3 regions of the Kitasatospora sp. NPDC094016 genome follow, and region 1 is predicted to be linked to each of the others. Evidence: riboswitches for the same ligand, from Rfam matches in the RefSeq annotation. Region 1 holds a riboswitch; each other region holds the start of a gene.
What was found. A riboswitch is a leader RNA that binds a small molecule or an ion and turns the genes downstream of it on or off. The one in region 1 is predicted to bind cyclic di-AMP.
Positions count from the first base shown of each region.

Region 2: it holds a riboswitch for cyclic di-AMP, as region 1 does, so the genes downstream of both, ABT015_RS01030 (glycoside hydrolase family 16 protein) here and ABT015_RS34675 (C40 family peptidase) in region 1, are expected to answer to the same signal.
Region 3: it holds a riboswitch for cyclic di-AMP, as region 1 does, so the genes downstream of both, ABT015_RS07835 (transglycosylase family protein) here and ABT015_RS34675 (C40 family peptidase) in region 1, are expected to answer to the same signal.

Region 1 covers NZ_JBEOUK010000060.1:37,907-45,566, forward strand. Annotated here, with positions in the region: gene ABT015_RS34665 (NYN domain-containing protein) at 1-22, shown strand, start outside; gene ABT015_RS34670 (C40 family peptidase) at 223-1,257, shown strand; cyclic di-AMP (ydaO/yuaA leader) riboswitch at 1,595-1,744, shown strand; gene ABT015_RS34675 (C40 family peptidase) at 1,755-2,900, shown strand; gene ABT015_RS34680 (C40 family peptidase) at 3,128-4,174, shown strand; gene ABT015_RS34685 (hypothetical protein) at 4,360-5,391, shown strand; gene ABT015_RS34690 (glycosyltransferase 87 family protein) at 5,456-6,895, opposite strand; gene ABT015_RS34695 (glycosyltransferase family 4 protein) at 7,140-7,660, shown strand, end outside.
Region 2 covers NZ_JBEOUK010000001.1:233,241-240,900, reverse strand. Annotated here, with positions in the region: gene ABT015_RS01040 (IclR family transcriptional regulator) at 1-127, shown strand, start outside; gene ABT015_RS01035 (hypothetical protein) at 328-948, shown strand; gene ABT015_RS01030 (glycoside hydrolase family 16 protein) at 968-2,329, opposite strand; cyclic di-AMP (ydaO/yuaA leader) riboswitch at 2,332-2,457, opposite strand; gene ABT015_RS01025 (esterase/lipase family protein) at 2,765-4,090, opposite strand; gene ABT015_RS01020 (MoaF-related domain-containing protein) at 4,300-4,629, shown strand; gene ABT015_RS01015 (alpha/beta hydrolase) at 4,771-5,913, opposite strand; gene ABT015_RS01010 (TetR family transcriptional regulator) at 6,125-6,745, opposite strand; gene ABT015_RS01005 (SDR family NAD(P)-dependent oxidoreductase) at 6,884-7,648, shown strand.
Region 3 covers NZ_JBEOUK010000005.1:268,818-276,477, reverse strand. Annotated here, with positions in the region: gene ABT015_RS07845 (FtsB family cell division protein) at 1-230, opposite strand, end outside; gene eno (phosphopyruvate hydratase) at 412-1,698, opposite strand; gene ABT015_RS07835 (transglycosylase family protein) at 1,966-2,883, opposite strand; cyclic di-AMP (ydaO/yuaA leader) riboswitch at 2,889-3,056, opposite strand; gene ABT015_RS07830 (cytochrome P450 family protein) at 3,267-4,562, opposite strand; gene ABT015_RS07825 (SDR family NAD(P)-dependent oxidoreductase) at 4,838-5,263, shown strand; gene ABT015_RS07820 (nucleoside triphosphate pyrophosphohydrolase) at 5,281-6,309, opposite strand; gene mfd (transcription-repair coupling factor) at 6,402-7,660, opposite strand, start outside.

The DNA.
Region 1 (7,660 bases):
GAACCGGCTGGCGCGGCCCTGACGGCTGCCGCAGCGGGATGACGCCTGGTCAGCGCCCGGTTTGCGGTGGTGTGCACATCGGGTGAAGCCTGCGGGGGAAGTGGAGTTCACGCCTTCGGGGGAGTGGCAAAACCCGTGGATCTTCCCTAGGGTGTGGCGTCAAACCTATTTTCCGGATTCTCACCTGATCGGGTGAGGCCGATGGAAGAAGGAGCAATTCCCTTGGCCTCCCACCGCCGTCCCAAGCAGCCGAGCCGCGCCCGGGTCTCCGTGCTCACCGCTGCCGCGGCGACCGCGGTCGCCCTCTCCGCGCAGGTCGCCGCGCACGCCGCGCCCCAGCCGAGCAAGAGCGACGTCAAGGCGCAGATCGACCAGCTCCAGCAGGACCAGGAGCAGGCGGCGGAGAAGTACAACGGCGCCAAGGAGCGGGCCGACCAGCTCCGCAAGCAGTCCGACCAGCTGCAGGACAAGGTGGCCCGCAGCCAGGACGAGATGACCCAGCTGCAGACCGGCCTGGCCGGCGTGGCGGGCGAGCAGTACCGCACCGGCGGCATCGACCCGTCCGTCCAGCTGATGCTCTCCTCCGACCCGTCCGGCTACCTGGAGAAGGCGTCCAGCGCCCAGCAGGCCAGCGCCAGCGAGTCCGAGGCGCTCAAGGGCCTGCTGGACCAGCAGCGCCGGCTGGACCAGGAGAAGTCCGAGGCCGCCGCCGTCCTGGCCTCGCTCGACTCCACCACCAAGGACCTGAACCAGGCCAAGACGGACGTCAACCAGAAGCTCAAGGCCGCGCAGGACCTGCTGAACTCGCTCAGCGCCTCCGACCGCGCCGCGCTGCGGGCCCAGCAGCAGCAGGACGACCGCGCCTCGCGCGGCAGCGACCGCGCCGACCTCGGCAGCCTCCCGCAGGCCGGCGGCTACGCGGGCGTGGCCGTCGCCAAGGCGATGAGCAAGCAGGGCTCGCCGTACGTGTGGGGCGCCACCGGCTCGACCACCTTCGACTGCTCGGGCCTGATGGTCTGGGCGTACGGCCAGGCCGGTGTCTCGCTGCCGCGCACCTCGCAGGAGCAGGGCAACGTCGGCACCAAGGTCTCGCTGGACCAGGCCCAGCCGGGCGACCTCGTCATCTACGGCCCCGACCGGCACCACGTCGGGATGTACATCGGCAACGGCATGGTGGTGCACGCGCCGCACACCGGTGACGTGGTGAAGGTGATGAAGGTCGACGCGATGCAGATCAACACGATCCGCCGGGTCTGACGTCCTGACACGCCCGAAGGGCCCGTCCGGGCCTGTGATCCACGCCACCCTCCGACCGGGGGTGGCGTTCGGGTTTTGTCCGCAGCACGAGTCCCTGGTGAAGAGTGATCAGCTTTGCGTGCGGCGGTGATCACTATGTGTCATATTCACAAAAGAACTTTGGTCTTCTTCCGTCTTTTTTCTGACAAGGATTTGAACGGATCACGGTTCAGTTACTAGGGTCGTGCCCCGAACCACCGCACTCCCGATCGCCCAGCCAGGGTGACGGCGGTGGTTTCCGTCGAGTTCGTGACGCAGCGGGGCGGGCCCAGTGCCTGCCCGACGGGGAGCCCAGCAGTCGGGGGTGCTGTCGAACGGAGCCGGGGAACCACGTTCCTCCGGGGTGAATCGGCGCCAGGTCGGCCGGTGGAACGGCCGTGAGGCGTCGTAGGGCACGCTTCCGGCCCGAACCCGTCAGCTCACCCGGTAGACGGCGTAGGAAGAAGGAGTCCGCCTTCGTGGCGTCCCATCGTCGTCCCAAGCCCGCCAGTCGCACCCGGGTCTCGATCCTGACCGGCTTCGCCGCGGCGGCCGTCGCGCTGTCCGCGCAGTCCGGCGCCCACGCCGACCCGCAGCCGACCAAGGACCAGGTCAAGGAGCAGGTCGACCAGCTCAACGACCAGGCCGAGGTCGCGACCGAGAAGCTCAACGCCGCCCAGGAGAAGCAGCAGCAGCTGCAGAAGCAGGTCACCGACCTCCAGGACCAGGTGGCGCGGCAGCAGGGGCAGGTGACCGACCTCCAGGGCGGCCTGGCCGAGATCGCCGGCGAGCAGTACCGCAACGGCGGAATATCCCAGACCGTCCAGCTGATGTTCTCCGCCAGCCCGGACACCTTCCTGAGCCAGGCCGACACGCTGAACCAGGCCGGCGGCACCCAGAAGGGCCAGCTCAAGCAGCTCCAGGACGAGCAGCGCAAGCTCGACCAGGTGCGCTCCGAGGCCCAGGACAAGCTCGCCGAGATGGAGACCACCACCCAGCAGCTGAAGAGCGCCAAGGACGACGTCCAGGGCAAGCTCAAGGCCGCGCAGGACCTCTTCAACACCCTGTCCGAGCAGGAGCGCCAGGCGATCCGCGCGGCCGAGGAGAAGGCCGCCGCCGAGGCCAAGACGAAGGCCGACGCCGCCGCGAAGGCCGCCCAGCAGCAGGCGGCGGCCCAGCAGGCCGCCGACCGCTCCTCCCGCGACAACAGCCGCACCGACCTGAGCGCGTCGCAGGCCCCCGCCGCGCCGGTCACCAAGCCGAGCGCCGGCAGCTCGCGCGGCGCCGCGGCGCTGTCCATCGCCGCCTCCAAGATCGGCAGCCCGTACGTCTACGGCGCCTCCGGCCCCGGCTCCTTCGACTGCTCGGGCCTGATGGTCTGGGCGTTCAACCAGGTCGACGTCTCGCTGCCGCGCACCTCGCAGGAGCAGGCCCACGCCGGCACCCGGATCGGCAGCGACCTCTCCCAGGCCCAGCCCGGCGACCTGCTGATCTTCTACGGGGACGCCCACCACGTCGGCATCTACGCGGGCAACGGCCAGGTGCTGCACGCGCCGAAGCCGGGCGCGTCGGTCCGCTACGAGGCCGTCAGCAACATGCCGCTGACCTCCGTCGTGCGGGTCTGATCCCCGCGCAGGCCTTCCCAGGCCCGGCCTTCCACCACGGAAGGCCGGGCCTGCGGCTTTTCCGGTTCCTCGGACGAATGTCCGATTGCGGGTCAAATATTCGGGTTGGCAGGGGTTTGGACTCGGTTGCCCGGACTCGCTAACGTCTGCCACCGGACTCCGCTTCCAGGGCCGCCCGCGTCGGGGCGGCGGCGGGGCCCCACCGCCGGATCGGAGCAGCTGCCGCCATGCCCGTGCACCGTCGTTCCCAACTGCTCGCCCGTGCGCTGGTGCTGACCGCGGCCGCCACCACCGCCCTGGGCGTGACGACGGGCGGCAGCGCCCAGGCCGCCCCCGCCGTGCCGGACACGCCCACCCGCAAGGACGTCAAGGCGCAGGTGGAGCAGCTCTACGGCGAGGCCGAGCAGGCGTCCGAGAAGTACAACGCCGCCCAGGAGACGCAGCAGCGGCTCCAGGGCGAGACGACCGTCCTCCAGGGCGAGATCGCCGTCGCCCAGGACCAGCTCAACCAGTTGCGCGGCGACCTCGCCACCGTGGCCGGCGCCGAGTACCGCGGCGGCGGCATGGCCCAGACCGCCCAGCTGATGCTCTCCACCGACCCGGAGGGCTACCTGTCCCGGGCCCGCACCCTCGGCCAGGCCGCCGAGCGGCAGCAGGAGACTCTGCACGAACTGGCCACCCGCGAGCGCCGGCTCGACCAGCGCCGCACCGAGACCGCCGGCAAGCTCGCCGAACTCGACCAGGCCCGCCGCTCGCTCGCCGACAGCAAGCAGCAGATCCAGCAGCGGCTCACCAAGGCCCAGCGGCTGCTCAACAGCCTGGGCGTCGCCGAGCGGGCCCGGATGGCCGCCCAGGACGCCCGGGAGGCCGAACAGCGGGCCACCCGGGGCACCGACCGGCTGGACCTCGGCACGGCCCCGCCCGCCTCCGAGCGCGGGGCGGCCGCGCTGGCCGCCGCGGTGCGGATGATCGGCTCGCCCTACCTCTACGGATCCACCGGGCCCCGAGCCTTCGACTGCTCCGGTCTGATGTACTACAGCTGGCGGCAGGCCGGAGTGACCCTGCCGCGCACCTCGCAGGCCCAGGCGTACGCCGGGCAGCGGGTCAGCCTCTCCGAAGCGCGGCCGGGAGACCTGGTGATCTTCTACCGGGACATGCACCACGTCGGGATGTACGCCGGCGGCGGGGTGATCGTGCACGCCCCCTACCCGGGCGCCAGGGTCCGCTACGAGAGCGTCAACGCGATGCCGGTCGCGGGGGTGGTCCGGCTCTGAGCCCGGCACCGTCCGACCCCGACGCCCCCCACCCGATAGACGGCGCCCGCCGGACGCTGTCCCGGCGCGGTGCGCTGCTGCTCGCGGCCGGCGGGCTGGCCCAGCTGTCGCTGCCGCCGGCGGCCCCGGCCCCCTCCGCGGCCGGGCGGGCGTCGGAGCGGCGGGCGTCGGAGCGGCGGGCCGAGGTGGCCGCGCTGCTGGACGCGCGGGCCCGGGCGCTGCCCTCCTGGTCCGGACCGGCGGCGATCGAGGCCGGCTACCGCAACCTGGTGCTCGGCGCGGACGCCGGACCGGAGCGGCTCACGGCCGCCGCCGACCTGGCGGTCCGGATCACCGGGTACGACGACTACCCGGTGGTGTACCCGCGCCGGATCGACCTGGTCCTGGCCGGCGGCGGCTGGCGGGTCGACCGGGAGGAGAGCGCGAGCGGGCCCCCGGCGCTCTGGGACCTCGGCACCGCCCGGTCCGCGGCGGGCGCGCACTGCCTGGTGCTCGGTCTGGCCGACGGGCCCGACCCGGCCGGTCTGGTCGCGGTGGCCGACCGGGCCGCGCCCGCCGTGAGCGAGGTCTGGGGCACCGGCTGGGCGGGCCGCCTACTGCTCGAAGTGCCCGCCACCGCCGAGCAGTTCGCCCGGCTGCTGGAGGTCGACCCGGCGGGCTGGGCGGGCATGGCGGCGGTCACCTCGGCCGCCCCCGGCGCGCCCTGGCACACCCCCGCCGACCGGGTGCTGGTCAACCCCGACACGTTCGGGCGGCTCAGCGACTTCGGTCGGCAGGTGGTCGTCACCCACGAGGCCACCCACGTCGCGACCAGGGCCGATACCCGGGCCTGGACACCGCTCTGGCTCTCCGAGGGCGTCGCCGACTGGACCGCCTACCGGGACTCCGGCCGGCGCCCGCAGCAGATCGCCCCCGAGCTGGCCCGGGACGTCGCCGCCGGCCGGCTGCCCAGCACGCTGCCCGCCGACCGGGACTTCACCGCGGGGGCCGACGGCATCGCCCAGGCGTACGAGCAGGCGTGGCTCGCCTGCGAGCTGATCGCCCGGCGCTACGGGCCCGAGCGGCTCGTGGCGTTCTACCGGGCGGTCGGCGCGGCCGACGGGCAGGGGGAGGACCGGGACCGCCGGCTCGACCGGCTGCTCCGGGCCGGACCGGGCGTCGGCCTGGCCGAGTTCACCCGGCTCTGGCTGGACGAGGTGGCCGCGCTGCGCGATTAGGGCGTGTCCGGTGTCGCGGGCCCGGCAAGATCGGCCGGACCGGGCCTGACGGCGCGCGCGGCGTTCAGCGCCGCTGCCTGACCGGGGTACCGGGCCGCTGCCTGACCGGGGTGCCGGGCCGGTCGATGCCGTCCAGCAGGTCCTGCTCGTAGGCGATGCCGGGGCGCACCGGGTAGGCGCCGGCGGGCACCGGCTCGGGCTTGGCCAGCACCACCGTCGCCGGGAGCTGTGCCGGGCCGCGGGTGGCGCGCCAGAGCCGGACGCAGGAGAGCACGGTGGCGGCCAGCAGCAGCAGGTTGCGCAGGCTGAGCACGGTGACGCCCCAGGGCTCGCTGGCGAGGATCCGGCTGAACATCAGCGGGAACTCGGCCAGCGTCAGCGGGCAGGCGAGCAGGATCAGCAGGGCCACCGGCCGCTGGCTGCTGCCGCGCACGGTCAGGCAGACCGCGGCGACGCCGATCAGCCAGACCAGGTACTGCGGGCTGATCACCCGGCTGGTGACGGTGAAGATCAGCAGCGCGCTCAGCGCCGCGTCGTACATGGTGGCCGCGTTGCGGCGCTTGGCGGTGAAGCGCCAGAGCAGCAGCCAGGCGAAGCCCAGCACGGTGCCGGCCATCATCACCTTGCTGATCACGGGGACCCACGGCCCGAGCATCTCCGGGGAGCCGTAGTTCATGGTGACCTTGCCGTCCCAGGCGTCCGCGAGCCGGGCGAAGTGCAGCGGCAGCGCGCCGAGCGACTCCACCTCGATGCCGCGCTCCTTCTGGAAGGCGAGGAAGCCGAAGGCGCCGTTCATCCCGGCCGCGAGCAGGAAGCCCACCGAGACGGCGGTGGCCGCGGCCAGCGTCCAGGCGCGGCGGGTGCGGCGGCCGGAGGGGGTGCCGATCAGGGCGAGCAGCGGCCAGATCTTGATGATCCCGCCCAGGCCGAGCAGCATCCCGCCGATCGCCGGGCGGCGGATCAGCGCCAGCAGGCCGGCCAGGGCGATCGCGGTGACGATGATGTCCAGCCGGTTGTAGACCATCGGGCCGAGCAGCGGTACGGCCACCACCCACATCCAGGCGCCGGTCAGTGCCCGGCCCCGGCGCAGTCCGGTGCGGACCAGCAGGGCGGTGGCGGCGACGTCGGCGATCCCGCAGATCACCCAGAAGGAGACCAGGTAGGACCAGGGCAGCAGGCCCGGCAGCAGGATCACCAGGGCCGCGCCGGGCGGGTACTGCCAGGTCACGTCGTCGAACGGGAAGGTGCCGGTCTGCAGGACGCCGTACCAGGCGTGGTAGATCATCCAGACGTCGGCGGTGATGTCCCCGCCGAGCCCCTTGACCACGCCGGTCATCAGCAGCACCAGCACCGTCCGGGTGGCCAGCCAGGTGGCACCGAGTGCGGCGAGCGCCCCGAACGGGCGGCCGGGGGCACGGGCCGGCTCCTGCCGGGCGGCCGGCGTCGGGCCGGGGCCGGCGGCGCCGCTGGGTGTACCGGACTCGGTGGCCGGGGCCAACTCCACTGCGCTCCCTCGTTCGTCTCGGACGTCCCACCGGAGGCGCCGCGCGACGGACGCCCGGGCGGTCGGAGGGGCGGGCGCGGCACGCTTGGCCGGGCCGCCACCGGCCGCCTAGGTACTAGGACTGACCCGGGGGTGAAACGGTTGCCGTGCGCGGATCCGTTCCCGGCGGGTCATGGTGTTGACCTATCGTACGGATCACCCAGCGGTACACCGAGCACCCCCCGACAAGCGAGCCGTGGCCTGAATGCACCGAACCTTGATCGTCACCAACGACTTCCCGCCCCGCCCCGGCGGCATCCAGGCCTTCGTGCACAACATGGCTGTACGTCAGCCCGCCGGGAGCATCGTGGTGTACGCCTCCACCTGGCGGGACGGCAGCGAGGTGGCCCGCTTCGACGCCGAGCAGCCGTTCCCGGTGATCCGGGACCGGACGAAGGTGATGGTTCCCACACCGCGGGTCACCCGGCGGGCCGCCGAGATCCTGCGGGCGGAGAAGTGCGACTCGGTCTGGTTCGGCGCCGCCGCCCCGCTCGGGCTGATGGCGCCCGCGCTGCGCCGGGCGGGTGCGGTGCGGCTGCTCGGCATGACCCACGGGCACGAGGCGGCCTGGGCCCAGCTGCCGGCCGCCCGGCAGCTGCTGCGGCGGATCGGCGCGGGCACCGACGTGCTGACCTACCTGGGGGAGTACACCCGGTCCCGGATCGCGGGCGCGGTCGGGCCGCAGGCCGCGGCCCGGATGGTGCAGCTGCCGCCGGGCGTGGACGA
Region 2 (7,660 bases), on a different contig from region 1:
CACCGCCCTGTCGGTATCCGGCCCGGAGGCTCGCATCCGGGCCCTGGAGGAGCAGGCCGGCACGTCCTCGCTGGTGCCGGTGATGCACCACATCGCGACCCGGCTGGGGCAGGTCCTCGCCCCCTGACCCACCGCCACCGCCCGCTTCGCGCACGGGAAGTCGATCTCGCCGGCAGAGTCCTCCGGTCGACTTCCCGTGCGTGCGCTCGCCCGTTCGGGCGGACGCCGAGCGGGTTGCACCGGCCCCCGGCGCAGGCTCCGCCACCCTGGTGCGGACGCGGCCCGCAACGGCGCGGGCGGCCGGGCCCCGGGACAGGGTGGACAACGATGACGTACGGGCGTTCGACGATGTGGGGCGGGTCCGGGCAGAGCCGGTCCCGGCAGGGCTGGTCCGGGCAGACCAGTAGGCTCTGCGGATTCCGCGCGGCCCCGCTCGTCGCCGCGATGGCGGCCGGCTGCTCGGTGGCGACGCTGACCGCCGGCCCGCCCTGGGCGCTGCGGCGGCCCGAGCCCCGGCCGGCGGTGGACACGGCAGCCCCCGCGGCGCCCCGCTCCGACCTGGAGGTGGTCCGGCTCGACCCGGACGCCGCCCCGCCCGGCGGCACCACCACCATCCACGCCTTCATCGCCAACCACGGCCCGGACACCACCGCCGCACCGTTCACCGTGCTGGTCACGCTGCCCCCCGGGGTCTCCCCCGAGGGCCCGTACTTCCCGGAGGACTGCGAGGTGCGGCTCAACGGCCGCCAGGTGCGCTGCGTCTTCCCGGCCGGACTACCCCCGCTGCGCAGCGCGACCGCGCTGGTACCGGTGCGGCTGTCCCCGGACCTGCCGATCGGCAAGCTCACCGGCGGCTCGGTCGCGGTGCGCGGCGTGGACGACCCGGACGAGGGGAACAACCGGCAGCCGTTCGACATCACGGTGGTCGAGACGGCTCCCGGTTCCTGACCGGGAAGCCCCGAAGGCCCTACCGGTACACGCGGACGTAGTCGGCGGCGAAGGTGATCGGGGCGGTGCCCTGCGGTGCCGGGTGGTACTTCCCCGCACCGACCGACAGGTTGAGGATCAGGTACGCCGACCAGTTGGCGCCGACGCCCTTGCCGTCCGAGAACACCTTGGCGCCGTTGACGTACCAGTCCACCGAAGTGGCGCCGTAGTAGGTGCCGATGGTCACCCACTGGTCCTTCGCGACGGCGCTGGCGTCGGTGTAGTACTTGGGGTTGCCGGGGTTGACGTGGTTGGTCAGCTCCAGCAGGTTCGGGTTGTCGGGGTGGTACTCGAAGGAGTCGACCTCCCCGTTGCCGTTCTTCCAGGTCCAGAAGGCCGGCCAGGCGCCGGAGCCGGACGGCAGCTTGACCCGGGTCTCGGCGTAGTCGCCGGTCCTGACCTGGAAACCCTCGCTGGAGCCCTCAGTGGTCAGGAAGCCGGTGTTCCAGGCCTGCTTGCCGTTCTCCAGCGTGGTGGTGCCGGGCGCGGCGGTGAAGGTGGCGACGCCGTTCGCGACGCTGACGTTGTTCTTGTTCAGCAGGTCGAGCTTGTTGTCGTCCGGGTTGTGGTTGCCGTACTTGTACGCGGTGCTCTTGTCGCCGACCCAGCGCGAGCCCCAGCTGATCGGGCTGTTGAACTCGTCGGACCAGGTCAGCGACTTGCCGGCGACCGGCGAGGCGGGGGTGCCGGCCGACGGGCTGGCGGTGGCGCTCGGGCTGCTCGTCGGGGTCGGGCTGCTCGTCGGGGTCGGCTTCGCGGTGGGGGTGGGGGTGGGGGTCGGGGTCGGCTTCGCCGTCGGGGTCGGCTTCGCGGTCGGGGTCGGCTTCGCGGTGGGCGTCGGGGTCGAGGTCGGCGTCGGGGTAGGAGTCGGCGCCGGGGTGCTGGAGACCACCAGCTGCTGCGAGGCCAGGTTGTGCCAGGCCCCGCCGAGATCCTGCCAGAAGCCGAACTGGGTGTACGTCCCGGCTGGCAGGGCGCGCGCGCCGCTGGTGAAGGACAGGCCGCTCGGGCAGATCTGCACGTTGGAGGCGTTGCCCGGGAAGTCGAGGTTCGCTCCGGCCGCGTTCCGGACGCCCACACCGACGGTCCTCGCGGTGAAACAGGCCGAGGAGTGGAGGGTCAGCGAGGCGGTGGCGGCCTGGTTGGCGACCATGGTCGCCGGAGCGAGCCGGTCCTGGGTGACGGTCGGGGCGGCGGCTGCCTGGGCGCCGGAGACGGCCGGCAGGCCGAGCAGTCCGGCGCCGGTGACGGCGAGCGCTCCGGTGACGGCGAGGGCGGCGTTGCGGCCCCGGTGGGAGGGGCGGGCGTGGCGCGGCGCGCGGCGCCGGGCAGGCTGGTGCATGGCAGTGTCCTCTGCGACGCCTGCGAGGTGAGCTGTCGGATTCGGGCTGAGGTGGCCCGGCCGCCGGTGGGAGCGGCTTCACCCCTAGCCACGGCCCGCACGCGGGAGCGTACGGGCCGGGCGCTGACCTTGGTTCCCCCGCTCCCGTCCGCTGTGGTGCTCGGTTGCCGGCCGACGGGTGGACAGGACTCGGCGTCCCGGCGGCGGGGGTCCGCGAGGGCGGACGACGGTTGCAGGCTAGGCAGGCCGTGCGTGAACGGACAACCCGCCCGGGCCGGTTGTCGCACAGGTCACAGTGGTGTCGATCAACGACGCTGCGTGGTGGATCAGTTGGGACGGATCAGCGGAGCCGTCGGGCTGCCGAACGACGAATCGACGGGCCACGGGTCCACGGGTCCACGGGTCCACGGGTCCACGGGTCCACGGGTCCACGGGTCAAGCGAGCCAGTTGTCGACCTGGCTCTCGGCCTCCGGCGCCCAGGCGAGTTCCAGGTGGTTGAGGCCGGTGAGCAGCCGGGTGCCGCCGATCGTCGCGATGCCGGTGGTGTCCAGGGCGCTCGCGGTGAACACGATGCCGTCGCTGGGCCCCCGGTTCTCGTTGAGCACGCCCGGGATGTCGGCGGATCCGCCCGCGAGCAGGTAGGTGCGCACCGGCGCCGGGACGCCTGCCTGCTGCAGCGGCGCGATCAGCGAACCGGCGTCGATCGCCGCCTGGATGCCCTGGCCGGAGGTGTAGAAGCCCTGGCCGCCGTAGTAGGTGGTCCACCAGTCCTGGGCGGCGCCGTCCACCCCGTACCGGCCGTCCCAGCGGGCGAGCAGCTGGCGCTGGCCCGGGTAGCAGTCGTAGCCGCCGGTGGGCAGCACGCCGAGGCAGGGCTGGGCCGTGTACGTGCCGTAGCAGGTCATGTAGAGGTGCGGGGACGGCGCGTTGGCGGTGCCGCCGCAGGCCGGCCAGCTCGCGAGGTCGAACGACCAGCCGTGCGCGTACACGTAGTCGAGCCCGCCGTTCGGGCCCCCGAGGGTGATCAGGCGGCGCACGTCGCCCGCGTAGGCCCGCCCCCAGGACGGGCGCACCGAGGACACGTACGCCCGGGCGGCGACCTCGCCCTTGCTCCAGGCCACCACGTCCACCTGGGGGACGCCGAGGCGGGCCCGGATCAGCGCGACGGCGTCGCCGACGGCCTGCGCCTGGAGCAGGTTGTCGCCCTGCTTGTGGGCGAAGCCGATGGCGAACACCCGGTGGCCGGTGCCGGCGAGGTACTGGGCGAGGCCGGTGGACGGACAGGCGGAGGCACCGCAGGTGCCGCTCTCCCCCGGGTTGGCCCAGGCGCGGTCGGCGTTGTCGTTGGCGCCGTGGACCAGCAGCACGGGGGTCGGCCGGCTGCCGGTGTCCCAGCCGGTCGCCGAGTACAGCAGGAAGCGGCTGGAGGAGGGCTGGCCGGTGCCGCCGAAGTACGTCCGGCGGGCGCCGTCCTGGTCGCCGCGGCCGTCGGCCGGGTACTGCTCGGTGCGGAAGCCGGGGGTGGTGTCGAGGTAGCGCTCGACCTTGGCCCAGCCGTTGCCGGGGGCGGGGAAGGCGGCTTCGAGGGTGAGCGGGGCGGTGGCCGCCGGGACGGTGGCGGTCCGGGCGGCGGTGGCCTGAGCGGGAGTGGGGGTGCCCAGGAACAGCGCGGCGAGGGTGAGCAGGAGGGCGGACAGCGTCGTGGGGGTGCGTCCGACGGCGGTGGGGGTGTGCCGCACGGGCGTGGGGGTGCGTCTCATGGGGGTGGACGGTAGGACCGGCCGTCGGCGGGCGCCCAGGTGCCGGTCGCACACCCCGCAGGCCCGCGCGGTGGCGGCCGGTGCCGTGGCGCACCGTCCACGGGTGCGCCCGCCCGGCTCACCGGGTCGGATAAATTGGAGGTCCGACATCTTCCGCAGTGCACAAGACCGCCGTGCACGGCCCCACAGGAACGAGGTACCGCCCCACCATGACCGCGCCCCTGCCCGCCTTCGCCGGCCGCACCTACCTCTTCCGGGCCGACAACGGCGCGGCCTTCCGCAACACCTACTCGGCCGACGGCAGGCGGCTGCGCTGGGAGGGCCTCGGCGAGTCGGCGGGCCAGTGGGAGGACGTGCGGCTGCACGTCGCCGAGGTGGCGCCGGAGATCTACTTCATCAGCTGGACCGAGGAGAGCGGGATCACCGTCAGCCACGTGATGGACCTCGGCCGGCTGACGGTACGCGCCTTCTGGACGTACGAGGGCGAGGGCGGCCGGGTCGGCGAGCTGCACACCGGGACGCTGGAGCGGGTGGCCTGAGCCTCGCCGCTCCCGCGCCCCTCGCTGTCCGTCGCTGTCCGTCGGCTTGCTCAGGCCGTCTGAGCAGACTGCCTGCTCGGACGGTCTACGCAGGCGGTCTACTCAGGCCGGCCACTCAGACGACTCGCTCGGGCAACCTGCTCAGGCGGTCTGGTTCGGGACCTTGAGGTGCTGGGACAGCCACTCCAGCGAGGACGGCAGCAGCGCGCTCCAGGTCTCGAAGTTGTGGCCGCCGTTCTCCAACATGCTGTAGGAGGCCTTCATCGGGGACTGCACGGCGTCGACGAAAGCCTCGGTGTCGCGCCGGTAGTCGCCGTCGCCCTTCTTGGTGCCGGCCAGCAGCACGGACACCTTGGGCTGCGGCAGGTTCTTCAACCGCCACATCAGGTTGGCCTCGTCGCGACGCTGCTTGCTGCCGCCGAACAGGTCCCCCGTGGTCGGGTCGTCGGCGGCGTCGTAGTAGGCGGAGAGCGCGACGGCGGTCGGGAAGACGTCCGGGTGGCGCATGGCCAGCTTGAGGGCGCAGTAGCCACCGGTCGAGTTGCCCATGAAGGCCCAGGCCTGCGGGTCGGAGGAGACCCGGAAGCTCGCCTGGATCGCTGAGGGCACGTCCTTGGTGAAGTACGTGTCGGACTGCGCGCCGCCCGGGATGTCCTCGCACTCGGTGTCCTGCGGCAGGGCCGGCGAGGGGCGCATCAGCACCATGACGGTCGGCTGCATCTTGCCGTCCTGGAGCAACTTGAGCGCTGCCCCCGGGTAGTTGAACCGGGTGATCAGGTTCTCGGCGATCCCGGGAAAGCCGGTGCTGACGATCACCGCCGGGAACTGCCGCTGCGCGTACTCCGGTTGGAAGTACTGCGGCGGCAGGAAGACGTACCCCTCGGTGGACAGGCGGCTGGCCGCACCGTCGATCCTCACCTTACGGATCTCGCCCGACTGGCTGGGCTCGCGGCCCATCGCGCCGCCGCCCTTGACGGAGGCGTGGCCGATCGTCTCCACCAGCAGCCGACCGGACGCGTCCGCCTTGTTGTGGATCACCACCGGGCCGGTGTCACCTGTGCCCAGCAGGTCGTCCCAACTGCTGTAGAAGGCGAAGTAGTTGTTCGCCACCAGGCCGAGCGCGGCCAGCACCGCGAGCTGGGTGGCGAGCAGGGCGCCGATCCGGCCGAGCACCGCCTGCCAGGTCTGCTTGGCGAGTCTTGGCCACAGCCAGACCGTGCCGGCCGTCATCACGACGGCGATCAATACGGCCAGCGCCAACACCTTGTGGCTCGTCAGACCCATGTCCTACTTGCTCCCACGCCTCGAACTCCCCGCCCCCTCCGTCCAGGACATCCGAGGTGGTCACCCCGGTTCCCCCGCCGGGGCACGCGATCACCCACCCTAACGGGGCCGGAGAGGAGGAACGGGTGACAGATGACAGTCGACAGATAACAGATAACAGATAACGAAATCTGTCATCTGTTATCTGTCGACTGTTCGCGGCTGGACGGGCTCAGCCCTCCCGCCCATAGAGCCGCAGCCCCGCCGTGAGTTCGCGCATGCAGCGCGCGCCGAGCTCCTGCGGGGAGCCCGGGCCGGCCGTGGGCGCGTCCGAGGCGGCCCATTCCTCCAGCGCGACCCGGATCGCGGCCGTCGCCGCAGCGGCGGCCAGTCGGATCTCCAGCGGGTCGGCGCCCTCCGGGCAGCGCGCCGCGAGGACCGCCCGCAACCGCTCCTCGGAGTCGGCGTGGACACGCTGCCACGTCCCGTCGAGGCGCGGGTCGCGCAGCAGGCTTCGCGTCCACTCCATCGCCTCGACCGCCTCAGTGTCGGGCGGGGTCAGCGAGGCGACCGCCGAGCGCTCCAGCGCCTCGCGCAGCGGCAGCTCGGCCGGGGCCTCGGCGAGTTGGTCGACCCAGTGGCGCCCACCGGCCGCCAGCAGTGGCGCGACGGCGTCCTCCTTGACGGAGAAGTACCGATAGAAGGTGCGCAGCGAGATGCCCGCCGCGAGGGCGATCTCCTCGGCGGTGGTCGCCTCGGCCCCGCGCTCGGCGAAGAGCGCGGCGGCGGTGCGGGCGATGTCCAGCCGGGTGGCGTCGCGGCGGCGCTGATTCAGGGTGGGGCGTCCGGTCACAGGGTCAGCGTACGCGGGCCGATGCCACTGTGGCGCGGTGCGCCGGAGTGACACTTGGAGGACTTATTGGCACGTCATGCCACAAAGGCGTACCGTGCCTCTTGAGGCCGAGAGGCCGCGAACGAACGGAGTACCACCATGGAGCGCTTCAGCGGACGGAACGTCCTGATCACCGGCGGCGGCTCTGGCATCGGCCAGGCGACCGTGCACCGTGTCCTCGCCGAGGGAGGGAAGGTCGTCGCCGTCGACGTCGACGAGGACGGCCTGAAGGCGACCCTGGACCGCGCGACCGCCGACGGCACCGCGGACCGCCTGGCCGTCCAGGTCCTGGACATCTCGGACGAGGCGGCCGTCGTCACCGGCGTCGCGGCGGCGATCACGGATCTCGGCGGGCTGGACGCCCTGGTCAACGCGGCCGGCATCCTCCGCTCCTCGCACACCCACGAGACCAGCCTGGAGTTCTGGAACAAGCTCCTCGCGGTCAACCTGACCGGCACCTTCCTGATGACCCGCGAGGCGCTCCCCGCGCTGCTCGCGGGCGGCAGGGGCGTGGTGGTCAACTTCAGCTCCACCTCGGCGAGCTTCGCCCACCCCTACATGGCCGCGTACGCCGCGACCAAGGGCGGCATCCAGTCCTTCACCCACGCCATCGCCTCCGAGTACGCGAAGCAGGGACTGCGCGCGGTCTGCGTCGCACCGGGCAGCATCGACAGTGGCATGACCCACAACCCGGGACTGCCTGCCGACGCCGACCTCGGCCTGCTCGCCAAGCTCGCCCCGGCCCTCGGCCAGGGCTTCGCGGGTCCGGAAACAGTGGCCGGGGTGATCGCGATGCTGGCCTCCGACGACGGCGCGTTCGTCACCGGCACCGAGCTCCGCATCGACGGCGGCACTCACATGTGAGCCGCCGGACGG
Region 3 (7,660 bases), on a different contig from region 1:
AGCCGGGCGCGGGCCTGCGCCTTGACGTACTCGGGGTCCTGCCAGCGGGCCTTCTCCCGGCGCAGCTGCTCGACCTGCTGGCGGGAGCGGTCGGCCTTCGCCTGCTGGGCGGAGATCTCGGCGCGCTGGGAGATGAACTGCCGCGTCGGGTAGGCGAGGATCGCCACCAGCGAGCAGAGCACCAGGACGAGGACGGTCGCCCGGCTCGTGAAGCGAGGCCGGGCCGCCAAGCCCGGGATCCTCCAGCCTGCCATCTCCCGTTCCCCTCCTGGTCGCGACGGTGCCCCGCCGTCCACCCTACGGGGTGAACGGCGGGGCACCGGTCAGGCGTGCTCACCGGTCGGCGGAGCGACCGTGCTCGCCGCTCCGAGGAGCGGCTGTGCTTGCTATTCCGCGGCGCGGCTGTGCTTGCTATTCCGCAGAGCGGAAGCGCGGGAAGGCGCCGCGGCCGGCGTACTCGGCGGCGTCGTCGAGGATCTCCTCGATGCGCAGCAGCTGGTTGTACTTGGCGACGCGCTCGGAGCGGGCCGGGGCACCGGTCTTGATCTGGCCGCAGTTGGTGGCGACGGCCAGGTCGGCGATGGTGACGTCCTCGGTCTCGCCGGAGCGGTGCGACATCATGCAGCGGTAGCCGTTGCGCTGGGCCAGCTCGACGGCGTCCAGGGTCTCGGTCAGCGAGCCGATCTGGTTCACCTTCACCAGCAGCGCGTTGGCGGTGCCGGTCTCGATGCCCCTGGCCAGGCGGGCCGGGTTGGTGACGAACAGGTCGTCGCCGACCAGCTGGACCTTGTCGCCCAGCTTGACGGTCATGGCCTTCCAGCCGTCCCAGTCCGACTCGTCCAGCGGGTCCTCGATGGAGACCAGCGGGTAGGCGTCGACCAGCCCGGCGTAGTACTCGATGAGCTCTGCGGCGGAGATGGCCTTGCCCTCGAACTGGTAGGCGCCGTCCTCGTAGAACTCGGACGCGGCGACGTCCAGGGCGAGCGCGATGTCGCGGCCGGGCACGTAGCCGGCCTTCTGGATGGCCTCGGTGATGAGGTCCAGGGCCTCGCGGTTGCTGTCCAGGTTCGGCGCGAAGCCGCCCTCGTCGCCGAGGCCGGTCGACAGGCCGCGCTCCTTCAGCACGCCCTTGAGGGTGTGGTAGACCTCGACGCCCCAGCGGACGGCCTCGGAGAAGGACTCCGCGCCGATCGGGGCGATCATGAACTCCTGGATGTCGACGTTGGAGTCCGCGTGCGAACCGCCGTTGAGGATGTTCATCATCGGAACGGGCAGCACGTGCGCGTTCGGGCCGCCCAGGTAGCGGAACAGCGGCAGGTCGCTGGCCTCGGAGGCGGCGTGCGCCACGGCCAGCGAGACGCCCAGGATCGCGTTGGCGCCGAGCGAGGACTTGTCCGGGGTGGCGTCCAGGTCGAGCATGGCCTGGTCGATCAGGCGCTGCTCGGTGGCGTCGTAGCCGACCAGCTCCGGGCCGATCTGCTCGATGACGGCCAGGACGGCCTTCTCCACGCCCTTGCCGAAGTAGCGGTTCTTGTCACCGTCGCGCAGCTCCAGCGCCTCGAAGGCGCCGGTGGAGGCACCCGACGGGACAGCGGCACGGCCGGTGCTGCCGTCGTCGAGGCCGACCTCGACCTCGACCGTGGGGTTGCCACGCGAGTCGAGAATCTCACGGGCTACGACGACATCGATGGACGGCACGAGGCATCTCCTTGCGGAAGCAGGGTCCGGCTGACGTTGGGTGCTGCCGGCGGGACGATTGCGGAGTCGTTACGACCAGAGCCTAACCGCCCCGGCCCCCGGGGCCGCGCTGGCCTCGGTCCCGTCTCAGCGTGTGGCCCGGCTACCCGCCAGTAGTTCACCTGCTTGCCCGATCGAAGCGGGCGAATACGGGGGAATGCGGGCGAAGGGGGACGGCACTCGTCCCCCTTCGCCCGCAGGGCGCGGGCCGTTCGGGGCCCGGGCCGCTCAGCCGAGGTGCAGCACCTGGCCGGGCATGATCAGGTTGGGGTTGCCGCCGACGGTGCCGCGGTTGCCGTCGTACACCGACTGCCAGCCGCCGGACACGCCCTGGGCGGCGGCGATCGTCGACAGCGTGTCGCCGGCCCGGACGGTGTAGTCGTGACCGCCCTGCGCGGCGGCGGACTGCGCGACCGGGGCGGACTGCGCGGGCTGCGCGGCGCGGGGCGCGGACTGCGGCTGGGCGGCGGGCTGGCCCGCGTACTGCTGGTAGACGCTCTGGTGGCTGGTCCAGTACCAGGCGCCGTTGTTCTGGTACCAGTACACCTTCGCGTCGGCGTCCCAGCCGGCCTTGCCGGAGAAGCCCTGGGTCTGCGGCTGCGTCTGCTGCGGGGCCTGCTGGACGGGCTGCTGGGCGGCCGGCTTCGGGGCGGCCTGCTTGACCGGCTGCTGGGCGGGCTTCGGGGCCTGCGTCTGCTGGGTCTGCTTGGCGGCGGGCTGCTTGGCGGGCTTGGCGTCCGTGGAGGTGTCCACGGAGGCCGGGGCGCCGCCCTTGGTCAGGCCGGCCTTCTGGGAGCAGACGGGCCAGGCGCCCGGGCCCTGCGAGGCCAGCACCTTCTCGGCGACCGAGATCTGCTGCGCCTTGCTGGCCTGGTTGGCCTGCGGGGCGTAGGAGGTGCCGCCGTACGCCTTCCAGGTGCTGGGCGTGAACTGCAGGCCGCCGGAGAAGCCGTTGCCGGTGTTGATGCTCCAGTTGCCGCCGCTCTCGCACTGGGCGACGGCGTCCCAGGTGGAGGCCGGGGCGGCGGAGGCGCCGGTGGCGGTGAGGAGCGGCATCGCGAGTCCGACGCCGGCCACACCGGCGACGGCGATGGCCTTCTCGGCCTGGGTGCGACGACGGTGACGGCCAGTTCCAACGAACAGCATGAAGAGGTCCCTCTCCGCACGCCTGCGAGGTGAGCTGTCGGGTTCGGACCGGGAGGTGGCCCGGCCGCCGAAAGCGGAAACGATTCCGCTCGGGCGGCTTCACCCCAAGCCGTTGGGGAACGGCAACAAACCTGGTTCCCCCGCCCCTGCCCAGGGTCTGGTCGGTTTCCCGTGGCGCGGCGGGCAGGATTCGGCGTTCCGCGCACGAGGTCCGCAGCTGCGAACTCCAGGGAGAGTAGACAGATCATCAGACCAATAACAAGCTCATATCGCCGATATCACACACAAATTACGGCGCGTGGTCAATCGCCTACCAACGGCGGCGGTATGTCCGGATTGATACGGGTTCAGACCCGGTCCCATGAGCCGCCGGAGACGTGCAGTCAGCGTGTCGAAGCGTCGGTCGGCGTGACCGGAGGCGCGTGCGGAGAGCGGGTCTCCGGAGTGAATTCGACCGGGAGTTCCCGCAGGCCACGCATGATCAGGCCACCTCGCCAGCGCAGGTTCTCCGGGTTTTCCGCGAGCCGCAGGTCCGGCAGCCGGGAAAGCAGCGTGGCCAGTGCGCTCCGTCCCTCCAGGCGGGCCAGCGGGGCCCCGATGCAGTAGTGGATCCCGTGGCCGAAACCCAGGTGCGGATTGTCCGTGCGGGCCAGGTCCAGGGTGTTCTCGTCCGAGAACCTGGCCGGATCGCGATCCGCCGCGGCCAGCACCACCAGCACCGGATCGCCCACCGGGATGTCCACCCCGCCGATCGACAGCGGCCGCGTCGCGAAACGCCACGTCGCCATCTCCACCGGACCGTCGTAGCGCAGGAGTTCCTCGATCCCGGTCTCCAGCAGCGCCGTCTCGCCGCGCACCACCGACTCCTGCAGCAGCCTGCGCTGCTCCGGGTTGCGCAGCAGCGCGTACGTGCCGTTGCCGATCAGGTTGACGGTCGTCTCGAACCCCGCGAACAGAAGGATGAACGCCATCGCGGCGGCCTCGTTCTCGTTCAGGTGCTCGCCGTGGTCGCTCGCCCGGATCAGGCCCGAGATCAGGTCGTCACCCGGATCCGCCCGCTTGCGGTGGATCAGCTCCAGCAGGTACGCCCGCATCCGCTTCACCGCCCGCCCCACGCCGCCGCGTTGGCCGCCGCCGTGCCGGATCATCATCCCGGCCCAGTCCCGGAAGTCGTCCTGGTCCTCGGCCGGCACGCCCAGCATGTCGCAGATCGCGTAGATGGGGAGCGGGAACGCGAACTCGTGGATCAGGTCCGCCGAACCGCGCTGCGCGAAGCCGTCGATCAGCCGGTCCGTGAGCTGCTGCACCCGCGGCTCGAACTCCGCCACCCGGCGCGGCGTGAACGCCTTCGACACCAGCCGGCGCAGCCGGGTGTGGTCCGGCGGGTCGATGTTCAGCAGATGCGTCATCAAGTCCGCCTGGCGCTCCCCCGGAATTCCCACCCGCCCGGTGCGGTGCGCCTGCTCGCTGTGGTGCGCCGGGTTCTTCGACAGCCGGCCGTCCGCCAGCGCCTGCCGCGCGTCCGCGTAGCGGGTCACCAGCCAGGCCTCCACCCCGCTCGGCAGCGTCGTGCGGTGCACCGGGGCGTGCTCGCGCAACCAGGCGTAGGCGGGGTACGGGTCGGTGGCGAACTCCCAGGTGAAGAGCTGCGGGGCGGCGGGGTCGGGCTGCACTGGCATGCGTCGACCGTATCCGGTGGGTCGCGGCCGCACCGCCTCCGGCGACCGCGACCGGCGGGGCCGGATCGTCAACACCCGGCGGACGGCCCGCCAACGCTCCGTGGACGCCCCGTGGACGGTCCGTGGACAGCTCTTGGACAGCTCTTGGCCGGGTGGCGGGCGTGACCCTGGTCACCTGAGGGGTAATCCCTGTTGCGGAGGGTCAGGACCTGCCTACGATCCTCCGCAGAAATCGTGGGCGCCGGTGCGGTGTCGCCCACAGGGAGGAGCAGACCATGCGGGTCAGCGGGGCAGTCGTCGTCATCGCGGTACTCGACGGCGGATCGGGAGCCGAGCTCGCCCGCCGGTTCACCGCCGCCGGCGCCGCCGGAGTGCTGATCGCCGACCAGCGTGCGGGCGTCGCCGAGGACCTCGCCACCGAACTCGACCGGCCGGGCTGCCCCGTCGTCGGCGTCGGCGGCGACATCCGCCGCCCCAGCGACGTCGCCGCCCTCGTCGACACCGCCGAGAAGCACCTCGGCCCCATCGACCTGTTCTGCGTCGCCGGCCCCGACGGCGAGCGGATCGTCTCCCTCGCCGAACTGCCCGCCCGCCTCGACCTCGAACGCCTCGCCGAACTCCTCGCCCTCGTCGGCGAGGCCATCGGCGAAGTCGTCCCCCGGCAGCGGCGGCCGATCGAGAACACCGCCACGGCCGCCTGAGGCCCCGCCCGGGCCCGCTACCCGCCGACCGGCCCGAGGCCCTCGGCCGCGCGCACCGCGTCCCGGTAACCGCGCGCGGCCGAGCGCAGCGCCGCGTCCACGTCCACCCCGGCGTCGTACGCCCGCTGCGCCACCGCCAGCAGCAGCCGGCCCGCCGACTGCGCCGTCAGCTCCGTCGGCAGCGCGTACGGCTCGTCCGGCACGCCCGCGAAGCCCGCCCGGCGCACCCGCGACACCAGCTTCGCCGCGTACGCCAGCGACGGCAGCCCGGCCGGCACGCCGTCCAGCACCGACTCCCGGTCCGCCTTCTCGGCCGCCTTCAGCTGCTCCCAGTTCGCCTCCACCTCGGCGGTGCCCTCCGCCTCGACGTCCCCGAACACGTGCGGGTGCCGGTACATCAGCTTCTCGACGATGTCACCGGCCACGTCGTCGATCGAGAACGCCTCCGCCGGGTGCTCCTCGGCGATCCGGGAGTGGAAGAACACCTGGAGCAGCACGTCGCCCAACTCCTCGCGCAGCGTCTCCCGGTCCCCCTCCTCGATCGCCTCGACCAGCTCGTAGGCCTCCTCGACCAGGTACTTCACCAGGCTCTCGTGCGTCTGCTCGGCGTCCCACGGGCAACCGCCCGGCGAGCGCAGCCGGTCCATCACCGACACCAGGTCCAGCAGCCGCGCCCCCGGCAGGTCGTACGACCCCGGCAGCACCTCGATCTCCGGCACCTCACCGGCGTGCTCCACCGCCAGCCGCGCCAGCGCGTCCGTCAGCCCCGGATCCCCGTCCGGGCTGCCCAGCCACACCGTCGGCCCCGCCCCGCCCGGCTGCCCGGTCAGCAGCCGCGCCAGCGCCGGTGCCGACCCCGCCGCCACGACCTCGACCTCCACCCCGGCCTGCCGCACCGCCGCCACCTGCGGATGCCCCGCGTCCGCCGCCAGCACCCGCCCCGCCGACCGCAGCGCCTCCCACGCCGGCCACGCCAGCAACCCGGGGGCCACCCGGTGGGTGGTCGTCAGCAGGATCAGCTTCGCGTCCGGAACATTCGTCGTCACACCCCGAACCTACCCGCCGCCCGCCCGGGGCGGGGACGGGCCCGACGGAGCCCGCCCCCGCCCCCGGGCCCGTGCGGGCGCCAGGGCACGCCCTACTTCTTCGACCCCGCCAGGTCGTCGAACATCGCCGACAGGAACTCGCTGCACCAGCCCAGCAGCTCCCGCCCGACCAGCGGCTTGCCGCCGATCCGCCCGGTACTCGGCCGCGGCACCAGCAGCTGCTGGGCGGCCGCCTTGACCTGGCTGCGCGGGTAGAGCCGGTTCAGCCGCAGCTGCTGGGACTCCCGCAGCTCCACCGGCCCGAACCGGACGTTGGCCCCCTGGAGGGTGATGTCCGCGATGCCGCACCGCCGGGCGTACAGCCGCAGCGCCGCGACCAGCAGCAGGTTCTCCACCGGCTCGGGCAGCTTGCCGTAGCGGTCGACGAGCTCGTCCCGGACCTGCTGGATGTCCGCCTCCGAGTTGACCGCCGCGATCGAGCGGTACGCCTGCAGCCGCAGCCGCTCGCCGGGCGCGTAGTCGTGCGGCACGTGCGCGTCGACCGGCAGCTCGATCTTCACCTCCAGCGGCTCCTCCTCCGGCTCGCCGCCGTTCGCCAGCGACTCGCGGAACTCGGCCACCGCCTCGCCGACCATCCGCATGTAGAGGTCGAAGCCGACGCCCGCGATGTGCCCGGACTGCTCACCGCCGAGCAGGTTGCCCGCGCCGCGGATCTCCAGGTCCTTCATCGCGACGTACATACCGGCGCCCATCTCGGTGTGCTGGGCGATGGTGGCCAGGCGCTCGTGCGCGGTCTCGGTGAGCGGCTTCTCCGGCGGGTACAGCATGTACGCGTAGCCGCGCTCGCGGCCCCGGCCGACCCGGCCGCGCAGCTGGTGCAGCTGGGAGAGACCGAAGGTGTCCCCGCGCTCGACGATCAGGGTGTTGGCGTTGGAGATGTCGATGCCGGACTCCACGATCGTGGTCGACACCAGGACGTCGAACTCCTTCTCCCAGAAGTCGACGACGACCTTCTCCAGCTGGTTCTCCCCCATCTGCCCGTGCGCGGTGGCGATCCGCGCCTCGGGGACGAGGTCCTTGAGCCGGGCGGCCGCCTTGTCGATCGACTCCACCCGGTTGTGGATGTAGAACACCTGGCCCTCGCGCAGGAGTTCACGCCGGATCGCGGCCGAGATCTGCTTCTCGTCGTAGGGGCCGACGAAGGTCAGCACCGGGTGCCGCTCCTCCGGCGGGGTGGTGATGGTGGACATCTCGCGGATGCCGGTGACGGCCATCTCCAGGGTGCGCGGGATCGGCGTCGCGGACATGGTGAGCACGTCGACGTTGGCGCGCAGCTTCTTCAGCTGCTCCT